3 regions of the Halomonas sp. JS92-SW72 genome follow, and region 2 is predicted to be linked to each of the others. Evidence: predicted binding sites of a transcription regulator. Region 2 holds the regulator's gene; each other region holds the start of a gene.

Region 1 (5,289 bases), 180 kb from region 2:
CATGCTGGACCGGGCGAGCCAGGTCGCCCCCATCGCGGACTTCCTCGAGCGGCCGAGAGAGACCCTGATGCCGGCACCGCCGGGGCCTCCCTCCACGGCCTGGTGGAAGCGGCTGCTCGCGCGGCTCAGGGGTTAACCAGACCGTCATGACGCCTTGAAGTCCCGGGGCGCGATTCCCCACGCCTTGAGACGGGAGCGCAGCGTGGTCGGCTTGATCCCCAGCCGCTCGGCGGCCCCGCCCTCCCCCGACACCTTGCCACCGCTGGCACGCAGCGCCGCCAGGGCGTTCTCGCGCTGCCGGCGTGACAGCTCCTGCTCGGTCAAGAGTCCCGGCTCGGCCGACTCCCGGGGCGGCGGAAAGGGCTCGCCGGGCGAGGCCACCCGCTCGTCGCCGGCCGCCGGGATCAGGTCATCGAAGGCCAGCTGGCGCCCCTGGGCCACGATCACCTGGCGTTCGATCACGTTCTCCAGCTCGCGGATATTGCCAGGCCACGGGTAGCGCTTGAGCACCTCGAGCTGGGCCGGCGGTATCCTCACCCCCGGCCGGTTGAACTTCTGGCAGGCGCGCAGCAGGAAGTGCCGCGCCAGCAGGGGCACGTCCTCGATGCGCTGGCGCAGCGGCACCGAGGCGATCGGGAAGACATTGAGGCGGAAGTAGAGGTCCTCACGAAACTCGCCCGCCTCGACCATCTCGCGCAGGTCGCGGTTGGTGGCGGCGATCACCCGCACATCCACCTGGCGCGTGCGGTTGTCTCCCACCCGCTCGAACTGCTGCTCCTGCAGCACCCGCAGTAGCTTGCCCTGCAGTTCGAGGGGGATCTCGCCCACCTCGTCGAGGAACAGGGTACCGCCATCGGCCAGCTCGAAGCGCCCCGGCCGGTCGTTGACCGCCCCGGTGAAGGCCCCCTTCACGTGGCCGAAGAACTCGCTCTCGAAGAGGTCGCGGGGGATGGCGGCGCAGTTGACCCGGATCAGCGGCCGGCCACCGCGCGCGCCGCCGGCGTGGATGGCCCGGGCGATCAGCTCCTTGCCGGTGCCCGACTCGCCGCTGATCAGCACGTTGGCATCGGTGGGCGCCACCAGCGCGATCTGGCGCACCAGATGAGCCACGGCCTGGCTCTCGCCGACGATCTCGCGATGGTTGATCTCGGCCTTGATCTCCTCCTGCAGGTACTGGTTCTCGAGTTCCAGGCGCTGCTTGAGGGACTCGACCTCGGCCAGGGCATCGCGCAGCTGCTGCTCGGCGCGCTTGCGCTCCGAGATATCGCGGAAGAGCACCACGGCCCCCACCAGACGCCCCATCTCGAAGATCGGCGTGCTGGTGTACTCCACCGGCACCGCCTCGCCGTTCTTGTGCCAGAACACCTCGTCATCGACCCGATGCACCTGACCGTCGCTGAAGGAGGCGTGGATCGGGCACTGCTGCACCGGAAAGTGGCGGCCATCTGCATGGGTATGGTGGAACAGCAGGTGAGCGTCGTGGCCCACCATGTCCTCGCTGCTCCAGCCGAGGATCCGTTCGGCGGCCGGATTGGCGAAGGTGGTGCGGCCCTCGGCATCCAGGCCGTAGATGCCCTCGCCCGCCGCGCCGAGGATCAGCCGGTTCTGGCGCTCGATGCGCTCGAACACCTGCTCGACCCGCTCCCAGCCCACCTGCCCGCGCCGGTGCTGACGCCCCAGCTCGGCCCGGGCACGGCGCTGCTCGGCCTTCTGGCGATCGACCAGGGTCAGCAGCAGCCGTCCCCGCACCAGCGCCTGGGCCTGCACCTCAACATGGCGCGGCTGGCGCTTGAGGTCGAGGACCACCAGGTCATCCGACCAGGCGGGAGAGCGGGTCAGGGCCTCGTCGGTGAAGCTGACCCACAGCGGCAGCGAGGCCCCCAGGCGATGGCTGAAGGGGTGCGCGCTGAGCGCCTCGAGGTCGCCACCCAGCAGCTGGCAGGCCGCGGCATTGGCGCCCAGCAGGCGGTCGGCCACGGGGTCGATGAGCAGCAGCGCCTGGGGCGACCGGGCGAAGGCCTCCTGGACAAGCGATGGTGGGGAGAGATCGGGCAGGGACATGGCGACGGCCTCGCAGCGATGGATACCCCTGCCATACAAGGCCCGCGCCAATGACGAGAAATCGCCAATCTTTCAACGAGATCTCGTCATTGACGAGATCTCGTCACCGTCAGGAAGCGCCCTCGCCAGTCAGCCATTTACTTCCAAGCGTTTGAAAATTCGACGGGTATCTCAGGAATATCGCGAGATGGCACGGGCCTCGCAGCATTCAGGGTGAACGGCCAGCGGGCAGCGTATCTGCACCAGGCTGGCGCATGACAGGCCTTCCCCTGTACCAGCGAAGCGAGACGACCATGAACAACGACCACAGCAGTCTGGGTAACCCCTTCGATCACCGGCACTCCCTGGTCCATGGACGCGACTGTGGCTGCCAGACCTGCACGGATGCGCACCCCCACCCCTCCGAGGCCGCCAGCGCCGCCTCCCGCCCCGCCGAGGCACAGTCGCCCGCCTCGGCCGCACCGCGCGACAGCGAGGCGATGATGGACCGCGTGGTGGAGAGCGCCCTGGTGCGCGGCATCTTCGGCCACAGCGACATGCACCGCCGCCAGTTCATGAAGCTGGTGGGGGGCGGCACCGTGGCCGCGGCCCTGGCGACCCTGTTCCCGATGGACGCCATCAAGGCGGCCGTCAAGGAGGACCTCGGCCCGCTGGAGAAGACCCGCCTGAACGTGGGCTTCATCCCCATCACCTGCGCCACGCCGATCATCATGGCTCACCCCATGGGCTTCTATGAGCGCTACGGCCTCGACGTCAACGTGATCAAGACCGCCGGCTGGGCGCTGATCCGCGACAACTCGCTCAACGACAACTACGACGCCGCCCATATGCTCTCGCCCATGCCGCTGGCCATGAGCCTGGGGGCGGGCTCCAGCCGTCGCGCCTTCATCACCCCGGCCATCGAGAACATCAACGGCCAGGCGATCGTGCTGCACAACGATCACCAGGACAAGCGCGACCCGACTCAGTGGAAGGGCTTCACCTTCGGCGTGCCCTTCGAATACTCGATGCACAACTTCCTGCTGCGCTACTACGTCGCCGAACACGGCCTCGACCCCGACCAGGACATCCAGATCCGCGTCATTCCGCCGCCCGAGATGGTCGCCAACCTGCGCGCCGGCAACATCGACGGCTTCCTCTCGCCGGACCCCTTCAACCAGCGGGCGGTGTTCGAGCGCATCGGCTTCATCCACCTGCTGACCAAGGAGATCTGGGACGGCCACCCCTGCTGCGCCTTCGCCACCAGCGCCACCTTCGCCCGCGAGAACCCCAACACCTACGGCGCCCTGCTGCGGGCCATCATCGATGCCACCCAGTACTCCTCCGACCCCGCCAACCGTTCGGAGATCGCCGAGGCCATCGCCCCCACCAACTACCTCAATCAGCCGGTGACGGTGATCGAGCAGGTGCTCACCGGGCGCTTCGCCGACGGCCTGGGCAACGTGCAGAACGTGCCCGATCGCATCGATTTCGACCCCTTCCCCTGGCACTCCATGGCGGTGTGGATCCTCACCCAGATGAAGCGCTGGGGCTACATCGATGGCGACGTGGACTACCAGCGGGTCGCCCGCGACGTCTTCCTGGCCACCGAGGCCGCCGAGGTGATGCGCGAGCTCGGCTACGACGCCCCGGAGGAGACCTCGCGGCAGTACCAGATCATGGGCAAGACCTTCGACTACACCAATCCCGAAGCCTATCTGCAGAGCTTCGACATCCGCAGGAGCTGAACCATGGACCGCACGACCACCGAGTGGAAGTTCAGTCTCAATTTTCGCGCCGGCCTGCTCGCCGCGGTGATCCTGGCGCTGCTGCTCGGCCTCTGGGAGGGGCTCAACCGGGCACCGATCCTGGGCGGCGCCGGCGCCGAGCTCAGCGAGTACGAGCTGTTGATGGGTGGCGCCGACGAGACCGCCCGGGTACCGCCCCCCTCGCAGATCATCGAGCGCGGCTGGCAGGAGCTGTCGAACCCCTTCTACGATGCGGGCCCTAACGACAAGGGCATCGGTATCCAGCTCGGCTACTCGCTGTTCCGGGTGCTCACCGGCTACTTCGCCGCGGCCCTGGTGGCGATTCCCATCGGCTTTCTGATCGGCATGTCGCCGCTCGCCTACAAGGCGCTCAACCCCTTCATCCAGGTGCTGCGACCCATCTCGCCGCTGGCCTGGATGCCGCTGGCGCTGTTCATCATCCGCGATGCCCAGGCCTCGGCGATCTTCGTGATCTTCATCTGCTCGATCTGGCCGATGCTGCTCAACACCGCCTTCGGCGTGGCCGGCGTGAGGCAGGACTGGGTCAACGTGGCCCGCACCCACGAGCTGTCGCCGATGAAGACCGCCTTCCAGGTGATCCTGCCCGCCGCGGCCCCGACCATCCTCACCGGCATGCGCATCTCCATCGGCATCGCCTGGCTGGTCATCGTCGCCGCCGAGATGCTCGTGGGCGGCACCGGCATCGGCTACTACGTGTGGAACGAGTGGAACAACCTCGACCTGACCAGCGTGATCTTCTCGATCCTGCTTATCGGCGTGGTCGGCATGCTGCTCGACCTGGCCCTCGGCGCCGTCGCCAGGCTGGTCGCCTACCAGGAATGACCGACCCCACGCATCCCCCACAGGAGAGAACCATGAGTCATGCCTTTGTGGAAGTTCAGCAAGCCGCCAAGCGCTTTCCCGGCGCCAAGGGAGGCGAGGGCCTGACGGTCTTCGAGAACGTCAGCTTCAGCCTCGAGAAGGGCGAGTTCGTCTGCATCATCGGCCACTCCGGCTGCGGCAAGTCCACCATCATGAACGCCCTGGCCGGGCTGGATCAGTTCAGCGATGGCGCCATGGTGATGGAGGGCAAGGAGATCAAGGGCCCGGGCCTCGAGCGCGGCGTGGTGTTCCAGAACTACAGCCTGCTGCCGTGGCTGACCGCCCTGGAGAACGTGCGTTTCGGAGTGCGCGCCCGCTGGAAGGCGTGGGACGAGGCCCAGGTCACCGAACACAGCCTGCGCTATCTGGAGATGGTGGGACTGAAGGGGGTCGAGGATCGCAAGCCGGCCCAGCTCTCCGGGGGCATGCGCCAGCGTGTCAGCATCGCCCGGGCCTTCGCCACCAAGCCGGAGCTGCTGCTGCTCGACGAGCCCTTCGGGGCGCTCGACGCTCTGACCCGCGGCGTGATCCAGGACGAGCTGGTGAAGATCTGGAGCCAGGACCGCCAGACGGTGTTCATGATCACCCACGACGTGGA
Region 2 (5,289 bases):
CCTGCCGATTCACCCGCGACGCCGCACTCGTGGTCAGCATTCCCGGGTAGATATCGTTTCGCTGCCGCCTCGAGCGCTTTCTCGCTGACCGCAGCTATTCATCCTCGTGAAAGCGAGCCTCGAACAGCGCCTCTATGGCGTCGAGGGCCGCCTCGGCGTCCTCGCCCTCGGCGGTCACCGTGAGCTCGGTGCCGCAAGGAGCGGCGAGCATCAGCAGCGACATGATGTTGGCGGCGTCGCCGCGCATGGGCCCGTTGGCCACGCTGATGGAGGCGGCGAAGGGCTGGCAGCACTGCACCAGCTTAGTGGCGGCGCGCGCATGCAGGCCGCGCTTATTGCTCAGGGTCAGCTTGCGTTGCGGCACGCTCAACTTCCTTGATGAGGTGTGACGTCGGTCGCCGGGTCCGGCAACGGGGGCAGGGTGTCATGGATGCCCAGCTCGCGATGGCGCAGCCGGACCAGGGGGTGGGAGGCGGCCAGGCTCGCGGCCAGGCGCTCCGCCAGGTAGACCGAGCGGTGCTGGCCGCCGGTGCAGCCGATGGCCACCGTGAGGTAGCTGCGGTGGCTGGCCAGGTAGGCGGGCAGCCAGCGCTCCACCCAGGCCTGGATATCGGCGCGCATCGCCTCCACCAGGGGGTAGGTCTCGAGGAACTCGATGACCGGCGCGTCGCGGCCGGTGCTGGCGCGCAGCTGCGGGTCCCAGTAGGGGTTGGGCAGGCAGCGCGCATCGAACACCAGGTCGGCGTCCAGCGGCACGCCGCGCTTGAAGCCGAAGGACTCGAAGGTCAGGGTGAGCTGGTCGGGCTGGTGGCGGGCCACCTGGTCGGCGATACGGCGCCTCAGTTCGTGGACCGATAGCCGTGAGGTGTCGATGACCAGGTCGGCCAGGTCACGGATTTCGGCGAGGGCCAACTCCTCGGAATCGATCGCCTCGGCGAGCGTCATCTGGCTGTCCCGGGTCAGCGGATGGCGGCGCCGGGTGGCAGAGTAGCGCTCGAGCAGGATGCGCGCATCGGTGGTCAGGTAGATCACCTGGCAGGCGATGCCGCGGGCCTGGAGCGCCTGCAGCTGGGCGGGAAAGCTCTGCAGGGCCTGGGGCAGGTTGCGGGCGTCGATGCTGACGGCGATGGAGGAGCGTGGCGACTCCGAGCTGCCCAGTTCATCGACCAGCGAGCCGAGCAGCATGGCCGGGAGGTTGTCGATAGCGTAGTAGCCGAGATCCTCCAGGGCCTGCAGCGCGATCGACTTGCCCGAGCCGGAGCGGCCGCTGATGATCACGAGCTGCATGGGGGATCTCCTGGTCGTCAATCTGGCCGGGCGGCCCGTGGGCGCTACCCCTGCCGTCGAATCGCCTCGATGAGCCGTTCGTGGAGCTCGCGCTGGCTTTCGCTGCGGCGCAGCCCGCTGCGGGTGTCGGCGTCGTTCATCACCCCGGCCACTTGGGCAAGCAGGGCGAGGTGGGCGTCGTCGGCCTCCTCGGGGACCAGCAGCACGAACACCAGGTCGACGGGTTCGCCGTCGATGGCGTCGAAGTCCACCGGCTCGGCCAGCTTCAGGAAGCCGGCGATGGGGGCCTTGCAGTGAGGGCTTCTGGCGTGGGGGATGGCCACCCCGTTGCCGATGCCGGTGCTGCCCAGGCGCTCGCGCCCGATCAGCCGGCTGAACACCTCCTGGCTGTCGAGGCTTGGCGTATTCTGTGCGATGAAGGTGCTGAAGAACTCCAGCACCCGTTTCTTGCTGCCCCCGGGTACGCCGAACAGGGTGCGCTCCGGGGGCAGGATGGCTTCCAGTGACATGATGGGCTCAGCGAGCGCCGGCGCCCTGGGCGCGGGCCTGGGCCTTCTCCTTGTGCTTGACCAGCTGGCGATCCAGCTTGTCGGCCAGAGCGTCGATGGCGGCGTACATGTCACCGTCCTGGGCTTCGGCATGCAGGTCGGCGCCGGCGGCATGCAGGGTGCAGGCGGCGTGCTGGCGCTCCTTCTCCACGGACAGGGTCACCTGCACGTTGGTGATGTTGTCGTAGTGGCGCTCCACGCGAGCCAGCTTCTCGTCCACATAGCCACGCAGGGCATCGGTCAGTTCCACATGATGGCCGGTGATATTGACTTGCATGACACGCTCCTTGCTCGTTGGTTGTGGGTCGATTGTAACCCTTTTTCCTGCCTTGCATACCCCCCGGTCTGCCGCCGCCGCGGCGGGCCTGATGCAGGTCAGCGAAGCGCGGGCGGGTGGCGGTTGGCACGCGACGCAGCCGGCGTTCCGGGGCATGCTGGGAGATGGGGTCGGTGCCGCGCTGGCATCATCTCAGCCGCTTGCGCTCGCTGGAGGAGGGGATGCCCATCGCCTCGCGGTACTTCGCTACGGTCCGGCGGGCCACCTGGATGCCGGCCTCCTCGAGCAGGGCCACCAGCTTGCTGTCGGAGAGCGGCTTGCGCGGCGGCTCCTCCTGGATCAGCTTGCGGAGCCGCGCGCGGATGGCGGTGCTGGAGTGGGCGTCGCCCTCGCCGTTGCCGCCCACCTGGCTGGAGAAGAAGTACTTCAGCTCGAACACCCCTCGGGGGGTGTGGATGTATTTCTGGGTGGTGACCCGGGAGATGGTCGATTCGTGCATCTCCACGGCCTGGGCGATATCGGCCAGGATCAGCGGCTTCATCGCCTCCTCGCCCTGCTCCAGGAAGTCGAGCTGGCGGGCCATGATCTCGCGGCCCACCCGCAGCAGGGTGTCATTGCGGCTGGAGAGGCTCTTCATCAGCCAGCGCGCCTCCTGCAGGTGGTCCTTGAGGAACTGGTTGTCCTGGCTCTTGTCGGCGCGGCGGATCAGCGCCGCGTAGTCGGGCTGGATGCGCAGACGGGGCAGCGCCTCCTGGTTGAGCTCCACGTGCCAGCCGCGGCTGTCCTGGCGTGCCACCAGGTCGGGGATCACGTAGTCGTTCTCGAGGCTGGCGTAGGCGCTGCCGGGGCGCGGGTCCAGGGAGCGGACCAGGGCGATGGCCGTTTCCAGGGCGTCGTCGTCGAGGCCGAGGCGGCGCTTGAGCAGGCGGCGGTCGTCGCCGGCCAGGGCCTCGAGGAACTGGCGCACCAGGCGGCGCGCCTGGGGTAGCAGCGGGGTGTCGTCGGGCAGGGCGGCGAGCTGCAGCATCAGGCACTCGCGCAGGTCCCGGGCGAAGACGCCGGTGGGCTCGAACTGCTGCAGGCGCAGCAGCACCTGCTCCACCTCGGCGCTGCGCAAGCCGCCGAGCCCCTGGGACTTGAGGCCGTCGCGGATCTCGTCGAGGGGTTGCGCCAGGTAGCCCGCGCTGTCCACGGCATCGATCAGGCTCTCGGCGATCTGCTGCTCGCGGGGGTCGAGGTCGGTCATCGCCAGTTGCCAGGCCAGGTGGCCCTGCAGGCTCTGTGCGCTCGCCTCGCGCTCGAAATCGGGGCCCTCGCCGCCGGCCGGCGCCCCCAGGTCCTGGTAGGTGTCCGACCAGTCGCTGTCGGTGCTGAGTTCGTCGGGAATCTCGCTGGCCCAGTCGTCCTCGGGGGCCTCGCTCACCGTCTGCTCGCCGAAGCCCTCATCGAGCTCCAGCATGGGGTTGGACTCCAGCGCCTGCTGGATCTCCTGGCGCAGGTCGAGGGTGGAGAGCTGCAGCAAGGCAATGGCCTGCTGCAGCTGGGGCGTCATGGTCAGCTGCGTGCCGACGCGGAGCTGAAGGGAGGCTTTCATGGCCATCGTGATCGTCTGCCCTCTTGTGCCGGGAAGTGGCCGTAAGGCCTCACCCTAGCGCGGCCGACGCGGGCATGCAAGCGCTTGTTAAGCAACTTCTGTGCCACCCGCAATCACCATGCCGTCATCGAATAACGACAGACATATCAGAGGATTGTGCTCAGAGCCGGAAATCTTCGCCCAGGTAGACCTCGCGCACCCGCTGGTTGGCGAGGATCGCCTCGGCGTTGCCCTCGGCGATGATCTTGCCGTCACCGACGATGTAGGCGGTGTCGCAGATATCCAGGGTCTCGCGCACGTTGTGGTCGGTGATCAGCACGCCGATGCCGCGGGCCTTGAGCTGGCGGATGACCCCCTTGATCTCGCCCACCGAGATGGGGTCGACGCCGGCGAAGGGCTCGTCGAGCAGGATGAAGGCGGGCTCCGTGGCCAGAGCCCGGGCGATTTCCACCCGCCGTCGCTCGCCGCCGGAGAGGCTCATGCCGAGGTTGTCGCGGATATGGGTCACGTGAAACTCCCCGAGCAGCTGCTCGAGGCGGGCGCGGCGCCCCTCGCGGTCGAGATCCTTGCGGGTCTCGAGGATCGCCATGATGTTGTCGGCCACCGACAGCTTGCGGAAGATCGACGCCTCCTGGGGCAGGTAGCCGATGCCGGCCCTGGCGCGCTGGTGCATGGCGGCCCGGGACAGGTCCAGGTCGTCGATGGCCACCTCGCCGGCATCGGCGCGCACCAGCCCCACGATCATGTAGAAGGAGGTGGTCTTGCCGGCGCCGTTGGGGCCGAGCAGGCCGACGATGCTGCCCTGGCGGATGGCCAGGCTGATGTCCTGGACCACGCGGCGACGCTTGTAGCTCTTGGCCAGGTGGCGGGCATGGAGGGTCTTCATGGGCGGCCTTACTGCTCGGGCTGAAGGGTCATGCGGATGCGCTGGCGCCCTTCGACGCCCTCGCCCTCGCTGCGGGCCTGGACCACGCGGCGGTCGAGGAAGTACTCCAGGTAGCCGCCGTCGAAGGTGTCACCGCCCTGGTGCAGCTCGGCGCGGTCGATCAGTTCCATGCGCCGCTCGGCCACGTGGTAGATGATGGTGCGGCCCCAGCCACGCACCATGGGCTCTGCGGGATCGGGCTGCTGCTCCAGATAGGCGCGCTCGCCGGTGGCGATGGCGCGGGAGAGCTGGCCCTGGGCGTTGCGCTGGATCTCCACCCGCTCGCCGGTCAGGCGCATGCTGCCCTGGCGGATATCCACCTCGCCGGTATAGACGGCGGTGCCGGCGCGGTCGTCCAGGTCGAGCCGGTCGGCCTCCACCTCGATGGGGGCCTCGGCATCGCGGCCCTGGGCCAGGGTCGGCGCGGCGACCAGCGGCAGCAGCAGGCAGAGCAGCAGGGCGGAGGTTCGCTTCATGGCTGGGGGTCCTCTCGGGTCTCGGGCGGATGGTGGCCGCGCACATTGTCGGTCAGTCGGGCACGGTTGTCATGGAGCCAGGCGTCGAAGCGCTCGCCGCTCATGCGTTGGGGGGGCTGCTGGAGCAGGGCCGGGGTGTCGCTCCAGGCGTGGCCGCTCTCGGCGTCGTAGTGGAGCACCTC
Region 3 (5,289 bases), 1.2 Mb from region 2:
CCGCCAGCACCCCCAGGGCCGAGACCAGCAGGGTATTGAGCAGTCCCACCAGGAAGGTGCGACCATAGGTGCTCTGGGAGGAGTAGTCGATCAGGCTCTGGACGATGCCGAAGCCCGCGGTGTTGCCCAGGAAGCCGAAGCCGGTGGTGATGCCTCGCGCGGCAAGGTTGTCCTGGGTGTTGCCGATGATGGTGAGCAGGAAGGCCGCCACGGCGGCCAGCAGCAGCACCTGGAAGAAGAGCGCCCGCTTGGCGCGGTCGCGCCAGAACGGGGGGCGTGGGCCCGCGGGGCGGCGGGCCGGGTGTCGAACGGACATGGGAAGTCTCCGCCTGGATCCGTCAAGCAGGATTCACGCCGGCCGCCCCGGATCTGCCGGGACGGCCAGCGGGGAAGGCGCCGGGGCGAGGGGTGCCGCCCCGGCCTCCGGGCTCAGCGGATCGGCGGAGCGTACTGGATGCCGCCGTCGGTCCACAGGGCGTTGAGCCCGCGCTCGATCTCCAGCGGGGAGTCCATGCCGACGTTGCGCTCGAAGCTCTCGCCGTAGTTCCCCACCTGCTTGACGATCTGGTAGGCCCAGTCGGCGGAGAGGCCCATGCCCTCGCCGTAGTTGCCGTCCTGGCCCAGCAGGCGGGCGATGTCCGGATCCTCGGACTCGAGCATCTCGTCGACGTTGTCGCTGGTGATGCCCATCTCCTCGGCGTTGAGCATGGCGAACAGCGACCACTTCACGATGTTGAACCACTGGTCATCGCCCTGGCGCACCACCGGGCCCAGCGGCTCCTTGGAGATGATCTCCGGCAGGATCTTGGAGGCGTCCGGATCGGAGAGCTGGATGCGCAGCGCGGCCAGCTGGGAGGTATCCGAGGTGAGCACGTCGCAGCGGCCGGCCTCGTAGCCGCCCACGGTCTGCTCGGAGGTATCGAAGACGATGGGGTCGAACTCCATGCCGTTGGCGCGGAAGTAGTCGGCCACGTTGAGCTCGGTGGTGGTGCCGGACTGCACGCAGATCGCCGCCCCGTCGAGCTCCTGGGCGCTGTCGATGCCCATCTCGGTGTGGATCATGAAGCCGATGCCGTCGTAGAAGGTCACCCCGGTGAAGTTGAGGCCCAGGGTGGTGTCGCGGGTGGTGGTCCAGGTGGTGTTGCGGGAGAGCACGTCCACCTCGCCGGACTGTAGCGCGGTGAAGCGCTCCACGGCGTTGAGCGACACGTAGCGCACCGCCTCGGCGTCGCCGAAGACCGCGGCGGCCACGGCGCGACAGACGTCGACGTCCAGGCCCTGCCACTCGCCCTCGTCATCCGGGGCCGAGAAGCCCGGGAGACCGTCGCTGACGCCACACTGCACCGCCCCGCGGTTGCGGGTCTCCTCCAGAGTGGAGGCCTGGGCGACACCGGCGGCGGCCAGGGTCAGGGCGCCGGCGGAGGCCAGCAGCATCAGCTTGTTCTTCTTGTTGAGCATGGGGATCGTCCCTCGCTAGATGAGATCGTTGTCCATTGTTGAGACGTGCCGGAGCACGTCTCTGGACACTAGCAAGGATCGTTCCAACCCGGTTAGCCTGCCGCGATCGCGCCATTTCAACGCAAGCGGCGGCTGCCCCGCCCGGGTGCCGCGCACCATATCGCGCGGCCGTGCGAAGCCGCTCACCATTCGGGTGCATGCGCGGACGAGGGTCGCCTGGGCGGGGCTCAGCGCAGCCAGCGCCGGAAGGCGGCCAGCAGCAGCACCGCGAAGGCGGCGCCGAGGGAGTTGGCGAGGATATCGGCCCAGTCGCCGCCGCTGCGGCCCGGCACCGGGATCTGGGCGACTTCGATGGCGATGCCGTAGAGCACGGCAACCAGGAAGGCGAGCGGCAGGCGCACCCCGGCCAGGCCGATCAGGCCGGCCAGCCCCGCGTAGCCGAGGAAGTGGTTGGCCTTGTCCCAGGGCAGGTTCGAGGGCATCTGGCTGCCCGGCGTCAGGCTGCCCAGGGCGATGGCCAGCGCCCCCAGAACGGCCAGCGCCGCCCATAGGCGGCGCCGGTCGTGCAGACGTTCAAGCCGGGTCAGCAGGGGCCTCTCAGCCATGCTGGATCCGGCGATGGTAGGCCGGGCTCAGCTCGTGCAGCGCCTCCATGAAGGCGGTGACGTTGTCCGGGTTGGTGAACTGGCTGATGCCGTGGCCCAGGTTGAAGACGTGGCCGGGCCCTGCGCCATAGCTGTCGAGGATGCGCGCCACCTCGGCACGAATCGCCGCGGGGCGGGCAAACAGCACGTTGGGGTCCAGGTTGCCCTGCAGGGCCACCTTGTGGCCGACTCGGGCGCGGGCGTCGGACAATTCCGTCGTCCAGTCCAGGCCCACCGCATCGGGGCCCGCCAGGGCGATGTCCTCGAGCCACTGGCCGCCGTTCTTGGTGAACAGGATCACCGGTACCTTGCGCCCGTCGTGCTCGCGGATCAGGCCGGCGACGATCTGCTCCATGTAGCGCAGCGAGAACTCCAGATAGGCCGGGGTGGAGAGCACGCCGCCCCAGGTATCGAAGATCTGCACCGCCTGGGCGCCGGCGCGAATCTGGGCGTTGAGGTACTCGGTGACCGCCGTGGCCAGGGTGTCGAGCAGGTCATGCATCACGCTGGGCGTGTCGTAGAGCATGGTCTTGACGTGGCGGAAGTCCTTGCTGGAGCTGCCCTCCACCATGTAGGTGGCGAGCGTCCAGGGGCTGCCGGAGAAGCCGATCAGCGGCACCCGGCCGTTGAGCTCGCGGCGGATGGTGGAGACCGCCCGCATCACGTAGTCCAGATCGCGCTCGGCGTCGGGCACGCTGAGCGCCGCCACATCCTCGGCGGTGCGCACCGGCTTGCGGAATTTCGGCCCCTCGCCGGTCTCGAAGTAGAGCCCCAGGCCCATGGCATCGGGGATGGTCAGGATATCCGAGAAGAGGATCGCCGCGTCCAGCGGATAGCGCTCCAGCGGCTGCAGGGTCACCTCGCAGGCCAGGTCATGGTTGCGGCAGAGATCCATGAAGTCGCCGGCCTCGGCGCGGGTGGCGCGGTACTCCGGCAGGTAGCGGCCGGCCTGGCGCATCATCCATACCGGGGTGCGGTCCACAGGCTGACGCGCCAGGGCGCGCAGAAAGCGATCGTTCTTGAGTTCCATGCAGGCGGTCATCCACGGGAAATGTCGCGCCATTGTAGCGCATCACCGCACGCCAGGCTTGACCGAGGCCAAGCTCCACGGTGGCGGCCGCGCCGGCTCGGCCTGATCTCAACCTGCCCGTGAGCCACGCCGCCGTTCCTGCTAGAATGGCCCACCACTCTGCGGCACCGCCCGCGGCCTGATACCGAGGTACCCAGTGACGATTCGCTTCATCGCCGCCTCTCGACTGCCCACCCCCTGGGCCACCTTCACCATGCACGGCTTCGAGGACGAGGCCACCGGCAAGGACCATATCGCCCTGACCCTGGGCGACGTGGCCGACGGCGAGCCGGTGCTGGGGCGGGTCCACTCCGAGTGCCTGACCGGCGACGCCCTCTTCTCGATGCGCTGCGACTGCGGCTACCAGCTCCAGGAGGCGCTCAAGCGCATCGCCGACGAGGGGCGCGGGGTGCTGCTCTACCTGCGTCAGGAGGGGCGCGGTATCGGCCTGCTCAACAAGATCCGTGCGTACCACCTGCAGGACCAGGGGGCCGATACCGTGGAGGCCAACGAGCAGCTCGGCTTCGGCGCCGACCTGCGTCGCTACGATCTCTGCGTGCCGATGCTCGAGCACCTGGGCATCGCCTCGCTCAGGCTGATGACCAACAACCCGCGCAAGGTCGAGGCCCTGACCAGCGCCGGCGTGCACATCGCGGAACGCGTGCCACTGACCACCGGGCTCAACCCCCACAACGAGCAGTACCTCTCCACCAAGGCCGGCAAGCTCGGCCACATGATGGCGCTGGGCGACTTCACCCAGGCCAGCGACGTGGATATCGAACGCAAGGGCTAGCCCAGCCGCGCCCTGATCGCCGCCTCGATGCCCGCGGCATCCAGGCCGCACTCGGCGAGCAGCTCGGCGGGCTTGCCGTGCTCCACATAGGCGTCCGGCAGCCCCAGGGTGAGCAGCGCCGCCTGCACGCCCTCGGCGGCCAGCAGCTCGCCCACCGCGCTGCCGGCGCCGCCGGCCACCACGTTCTCCTCCAGGGTCACCAGCAGGTCGTGGCCCTCGGCCGCGGCCAGGATCGCCTCGCGGTCCAGGGGCTTGATGCTGCGCATGTTGAGGTGGGTGGCGTCGAGGCGCTCGGCCACCTCGGCGGCCGGCGTGTTGAGGCTGCCGAAGGCCAGCAGGGCCACGCGCCGCCCCGGCTCGGCGCCGCTCTCGCGGCGCGTCTCGGCCTGGCCGATCGGCATCGGCTCCAGGTGGGTAGGGATCGTGACGCCCGGGCCGGTACCGCGGGGGTAGCGCACCGCGGCGGGGCCGGGGTGGTGGTAGGCGGCGCTCAGCATGGCGCGGCACTCCGCCTCGTCGGCGGGCGCCAGCACCACCAGCCCGGGCACGCAGCGCAGGAAGGAGAGGTCCAGGCTGCCGTGGTGGGTAGGGCCGTCCTCGCCCACCAGGCCGGCGCGATCGATGGCGAAGGTGACGTCGAGGTCCTGCACCGCCACGTCGTGGATCAGCTGGTCGTAGCCGCGCTGCAGGAAGGTGGAGTAGATCGCCACCACCGGCTTCATGCCCTCGCAGGCCATGCCGGCGGCCAGCGTCACCGCGTGCTGCTCGGCGATGGCCACGTCGAAGTAGCGCTCGGGATGCTCCCGGGAGAAGCGCACGAGGTCGGAGCCCTCACGCATGGCCGGGGTGATGCCGATCAATCGCTCATCGGCCGCCGCCATGTCGCACAGCCAGTCGCCGAAGACGTTGCAGTACTTCTTCTTCGACGCGGCGGGCTTGAGCGGCGGCAGCGTTTCGCCGTGCTTCTCCGGCTCGCTCTTTTCCAGCTTGGTGATGGCGTGGTAGCCGATGGGGTCGGCCTCGGCGGGCAGGAAGCCGCGCCCCTTGCGGGTGCGCACGTGGAGGAACTGCGGTCCCTCGAGGTCGCGCAGGTTGCGCAGGGTCTGCACCAGCAGCGGCAGGTCGTGGCCGTCGATGGGGCCGATGTAGTTGAAGCCCATCTCCTCGAAGAGGGTGGCCGGACTGACCATGCCCTTCATGTGCTCCTCGGTGCGCCGCGCCAGCTCCAGGGCCCCGGGCAGGTGGGAGAGCACCTTCTTGCCCCCCTCGCGCATGGTCAGGTAGGGCTTGCTGGAGAGGATCCGCGCCAGGTAGCTGGCGATGCC

What was found. Region 2 encodes sigma-54, which starts transcription at its own class of promoters, with help from an activator protein. Its sites were predicted from a motif close to TGGCACNNNNNTTGCTNT; they were not measured.
Region 1: a site for sigma-54 is predicted at 2,250-2,267, ahead of D1793_RS01915 (CmpA/NrtA family ABC transporter substrate-binding protein). Genes of this name have one in related genera too.
Region 3: a site for sigma-54 is predicted at 1,527-1,544, ahead of D1793_RS16490 (amino acid ABC transporter substrate-binding protein). Genes of this name have one in related genera too.

The regions. Positions count from the first base shown of each region.
Region 1 covers NZ_CP032147.1:404,709-409,997, reverse strand. The annotation lists gene D1793_RS01925 (alpha/beta hydrolase) at 1-136, shown strand, start outside; gene D1793_RS01920 (sigma 54-interacting transcriptional regulator) at 145-2,061, opposite strand; gene D1793_RS01915 (CmpA/NrtA family ABC transporter substrate-binding protein) at 2,355-3,788, shown strand; gene ntrB (nitrate ABC transporter permease) at 3,792-4,652, shown strand; gene D1793_RS01905 (ABC transporter ATP-binding protein) at 4,685-5,289, shown strand, end outside.
Region 2 covers NZ_CP032147.1:586,310-591,598, forward strand. The annotation lists gene D1793_RS02765 (HPr family phosphocarrier protein) at 95-364, opposite strand; gene rapZ (RNase adapter RapZ) at 367-1,287, opposite strand; gene ptsN (PTS IIA-like nitrogen regulatory protein PtsN) at 1,332-1,796, opposite strand; gene raiA (ribosome-associated translation inhibitor RaiA) at 1,804-2,112, opposite strand; gene D1793_RS02785 (RNA polymerase factor sigma-54) at 2,300-3,712, opposite strand; gene lptB (LPS export ABC transporter ATP-binding protein) at 3,867-4,592, opposite strand; gene lptA (lipopolysaccharide transport periplasmic protein LptA) at 4,601-5,107, opposite strand; gene lptC (LPS export ABC transporter periplasmic protein LptC) at 5,104-5,289, opposite strand, start outside.
Region 3 covers NZ_CP032147.1:3,492,965-3,498,253, forward strand. The annotation lists gene D1793_RS16485 (amino acid ABC transporter permease) at 1-316, opposite strand, end outside; gene D1793_RS16490 (amino acid ABC transporter substrate-binding protein) at 430-1,458, opposite strand; gene D1793_RS16495 (VanZ family protein) at 1,686-2,063, opposite strand; gene hemE (uroporphyrinogen decarboxylase) at 2,056-3,132, opposite strand; gene ribA (GTP cyclohydrolase II) at 3,329-3,964, shown strand; gene dxs (1-deoxy-D-xylulose-5-phosphate synthase) at 3,961-5,289, opposite strand, start outside.